One region of the Streptomyces sp. NPDC017943 genome, then DNA from elsewhere that is predicted to be linked to it. Evidence: riboswitches for the same ligand, from Rfam matches in the RefSeq annotation. Region 1 holds a riboswitch; the other holds the start of a gene.
The links. A riboswitch is a leader RNA that binds a small molecule or an ion and turns the genes downstream of it on or off. The one in region 1 is predicted to bind cyclic di-AMP.

Region 1 (2,190 bases):
GATCCCGCCTCGGTCCCCGCGGCGCGCGCCTACGTGGTGGGCACGCTGGCGGAGTGGGGCCTGCCGGCCGACACGGAGGTGTCCGACACCGTCCGGCTGATCATCTCCGAACTGGCCACCAATGCCGTCCAGCACACCTTCGGTCAGTCGCCCACGTTCACGGTGGACGTCGTGCTCGACCGTGACGAGCACCTGCGCATCGGCGTCACGGACAGCCATCCGCGCCTTCCCAGGCGCCTGCCCGCCGCGGTCCAGCAGGACAACGGGCGCGGCCTGGTCATCATCCGGTGGCTGACCGCGGAATGCGGCGGCAAGCTGCGCATCCGGCCGACCCGGGAGGGCGGCAAGACCATCACGATCGAACTGCCCTGGACCATCCCGGCCCAGCCGGTACCGTCCCGGGGCCCTCAGGAACCCTAGAACTCCGACGGACCTCCGCGGACGGCGCCCGATCACCCTTCGCTCGGCCCCCCGGGCGGCCCCCGGGACCCCGTCGCGCTCGGCGACGCCTTGCCGGGGCCTCCGTGCGCGCTCTGAGGGAGCCGGGCTGCCGAGGCGGCTGCGTCACCGCGCGCCGCTCGGGCGCGGGCACCGCCGCGGCGGCCCGGCCCGGCGCACCAGCCGCGGCAGCAGCCCTCAGGCCGGCGCAGACCACGAAGGTGGCCCCACCCGCCGCGATCCCGGCCTTGCGGCCCGTGGTCACGTCCACCACCAGCAGGGCCGAGGTGCTGAAGGCGAAAGCGCGAGGTGAAGGCCAGTGACGGCAGGAAGGCGAAAAGAATCTGCACGTCCGTCTGGGTGACCTCACGGGTAACCGTCCGAGCCGCCTTCACGCCCGCGGCGTGCGGCGGCGCGTCAGGACGCCGCCGCACGCCGGGCGGTCACTTCACGCGCCCGTACCAGACACTCTTGGTCCAGATCTTCTGCAGTCGCACCACGTCCCCGGTCTTGGGGGAGTGCCACAGCTTGTTCTTACCCGCGTAGATACCGACGTGGTACACGTTCTTGCCCGAGTGGAAGAAGACCAGGTCCCCGGCCTTACGGCTCTTGGCGGAGATGTGGCGCGTCTTGTTGTACTGCTGGGCGGCCGTGCGCGGCAGCTTCTTGCCCGCCTTCTTGAACGAGTACAGCGTCAGCCCGGAGCAGTCGAACCGGTGCGGACCGGTGGCCCCGTACTTGTACGGCGATCCCTTCTTCGAGGCCGCGATCTGGAGTGCCTTGGTCGCCGGGGTGGCTGCCGCGGCCTCGGACGAGAAGCCGGGCGCCACTATCGAGCCGCCGACGGCGGCGATGGTGAGAGCCGAGGCCGTACCGGCACGGGCCATGAGCGACGGGACACGATTGAGCGCAGTCATGCGCAACCCTTCGTCAGCCGCCTGTGAAGGATGACCTGTCGGATTCGGGCTGGCGAAGTTGCCCGGCCGCTGACGCGGCTTCACCCCAAGGGCTGCTCGGACCCGGTCATGGCGTGACCGTCCCGGCGACCCGTCGTGCTTGGGTCCTCCACTCCTGCCGATCCACTCCTGTCGACCGGTCATCCGGGCGGCGGCAGGACTCGGCGTCCGCCCGGATCGCCCCGCCGCTGTGGCGGGGGCTTGTCGTCAGTCAGGGATCTTGACTCATGGCTGTCCCGAAATCCCAACGGAACCGAGGATTTGTGTTGTTACTCACCACTCACCCGTTCGGGTGGACACGTCTGTGTTCGAGCCGCCGTCCACCCCACCGTGGACGGTCCGACCAGGGAGGGAATGTCCAATTCCGCCCTGCGGCCAGGCCCGTTGCGCAACTTCAGCCACCCGAAGTCCGGACGCGTGTCTACTCCGAACAGGGGTACGCCATTTGGTCGGTTTCGACTCGGAGTCGGACGTTCCGCCGGTCGGCGTGTTCCGGGTGGTGCACCCCCCTCAACTGGCGGACCGCGGCGGAAGGGTGACGCGGGCGGTGCGCGGCTCGCCGTCCCGAGCGCGTCGGGACGCGGTCCGGCGTGGCGGCACGCGATTCCGTCTTCCCCCGTTGGTGCATCAGGGTGAGCGCGACACGCCGAGTTGGCCCGTCCGAGGAGGTCGACGACGCCGAGGTAACGACCGATCAGCTCGGCCTTCCCCGAGCCGCGGGGGCCGGTTCCCGCCCGGCCCTCCCTCGCCCGCCCTCGCCCTCCCTCGACCGGGTCGGCTCCTCCACCCGCACCAA
Region 2 (2,190 bases), on a different contig from region 1:
TAGGCGACCGGGTCCACGTCCGAGCCGTAGTCGGGCGTGGTGCGGATCTCGAAGTGCAGGTGCGGTCCGGTGACGTTGCCGGTCGCGCCCGACAGGCCGATCTGCTGCCCGGCGGTCACGGTCTGGCCGGCCGAGACGGACAGCTGCGACAGGTGGGCGTACTGGGCGTAGTTGCCGTCGCTGAGCTTGATGACGACCTGGTTGCCGTACGCGCCGCCCCAGCCGGCGGAGACGACCGTGCCCGCGCCGACGGCCTTGAGGGAGGTGCCGGTCGGGACGACGAAGTCGACACCGGTGTGGTAGCCGCTGGACCACATGCTGCCGGACATGCGGTAGGGGGTGCCGACGGACGCGCCGTCCACCGGCAGCGAGAAGCCACTGGCATTGCCCTGGGCGGCGGGCGCGGCGGCGGCCGGCTTCGCGGCGGTGCCGGCCTTGGCGGAGGTGTCCGCGGAGGACTCGGCGGCGGACTTCTTCGCGGGCTTCTCCGCCGAGGCCTTGGGGGCGGGCTTCGCCGGGGCCTGGCTCGCGGCGGCCTTCTTGCCGAGGGAGAGCTTCAGGCCCGGGTGGATCAGCGACGGGTCGTCGCCGACGGCGTCGCGGTTGTCCGCGTACAGCTTCTTCCAGCCACCGCTGACGTGCTGGTCGGCGGCGATCCTCGCGAGGTAGTCGCCGGCCTTCACGGTGTACGTGCGGGCACCGGCGGTCTTCTCGGCGGCCTTCTTCTCCGGGGCCGGAGCGGACTGGACCGCCTTGTCCGGAGCCGTCTGCGGGGTGGCGGCGTGGGCGCCGGCGGCTCCCATCAGCGGGAGCGCGAGAGCGGCGCCGCCGGTGCCGGCGACGGCGATGGAGCGGGTGAAACGCTGGGTCTTGGGACGGCGGTGCTTACCCTTCGCGGGCATGGCGAATTCCTCTCCGTCGCCTGCGAGGTGAGCTGTCGGGTGCGGGCTGGAGATGCCCGGCCGCGCCGTGGCGCGACTGAACCCCAAGCCGTTCCGGGAACCGGAACAGGCGTCGTACCTGTGGGTCCCCCGCTCCTGCCGTACGTCGGGTCAGTGGGTGCGGGCACCGGGCGGCGGCAGGATTAGGCGTCCGTCCGGATCGGTGTGGAACGTAAGCGACCGGGACGCGAAGGGACAAGCCTGTGGTTGCGCGTGACGGTGTTTTCCCTGAGGCACCGGTGTTCTCCGCCGTCACCGAGCGTGGATCCACGATCTTCCGCTTTTCCCAATGTCCCGGATAATTGCCCGAATTACGTGCACATGGCGACAACACATCGTCACGGATATGACGATGGTCACGCCCCCTCTCCCCATCTCGGCGCCGACCAGGGCACGTTGTGGCGAAGCGGCCGAAGCGCCTCATTCGGACCAAACTGCCACTTCCGCTCAACATGGACGACGATCCCGGCACCCGGACGGCCACCGCCCCGTCGCCCGCCCCTCGGGTGCCGGGACGCCGGTGACGGCTGTGGACACCTGATTGCCCCAGGCAGGCATGTCGTATCGTCGGGTGGTGCCCGCCGGCGAGCCGCGGCGGCGGCACCGATGGGGAGGAGCCCTCGTGACACAGCAGGTCCCGTCGACGGAGCCCGAGCTGACCGGAGTGCGCAATTTCCGCGACGTCGGCGGACTGCCGACGGTGGACGGACGGCGGGTGCGCCCGGGCGTGCTGTTCCGCAGCGGCCACCTCGCGCACGCGACCGGGGAGGACGCCGCCTTCCTGGCCGGACTGGGCCTGCACACGATCTTCGACTTCCGCAACGCGGCCGACCAGAAGCTGGAGGGGCCGGACGTCACGCTGCCGGGCGTGCGCAACGTGAACCTGCCCCTGAGCGACCCGGCCGACGGCGCCGAGTTCTGGACGATGGTCCGCGACGGCGACCTGGACCAGTTGCGCGCGATCCTGGCCGACGGCAAGGGCGCGGCCCGGATGATCGCCTCGTACCGCTCGATCGTCAAGGACCGCACCGGCGAGCACTCCCGGGTCCTGCACGCCCTGGCGCAGGACAGCGTCCCGGCGCTGATGCACTGCGCGGCCGGCAAGGACCGCGCGGGGCTGTCGGTGGCGGTGACGCTGCTGGCGGTGGGCGTCGAGCGGGAGGCGATCGTCGACGACTACCTGAAGTCGAACGCCAAGCACCGCCGCTACAAGGTCCACCGCAGCAGCTCGCACGCCTCGGCCTACTCC

Region 2: linked by a shared signal. The riboswitch ahead of ACH4C6_RS08830 (peptidoglycan DD-metalloendopeptidase family protein) and the one ahead of ACH4C6_RS12840 (C40 family peptidase) in region 1 are both predicted to bind cyclic di-AMP.

The regions. Positions count from the first base shown of each region.
Region 1 is NZ_JBIRHH010000003.1:745,499-747,688, reverse strand. It holds gene ACH4C6_RS12845 (ATP-binding protein) at 1-420, shown strand, start outside; gene ACH4C6_RS12840 (C40 family peptidase) at 882-1,355, opposite strand; cyclic di-AMP (ydaO/yuaA leader) riboswitch at 1,359-1,571, opposite strand.
Region 2 is NZ_JBIRHH010000002.1:856,094-858,283, forward strand. It holds gene ACH4C6_RS08830 (peptidoglycan DD-metalloendopeptidase family protein) at 1-902, opposite strand, end outside; cyclic di-AMP (ydaO/yuaA leader) riboswitch at 907-1,068, opposite strand; gene ACH4C6_RS08835 (tyrosine-protein phosphatase) at 1,564-2,190, shown strand, end outside.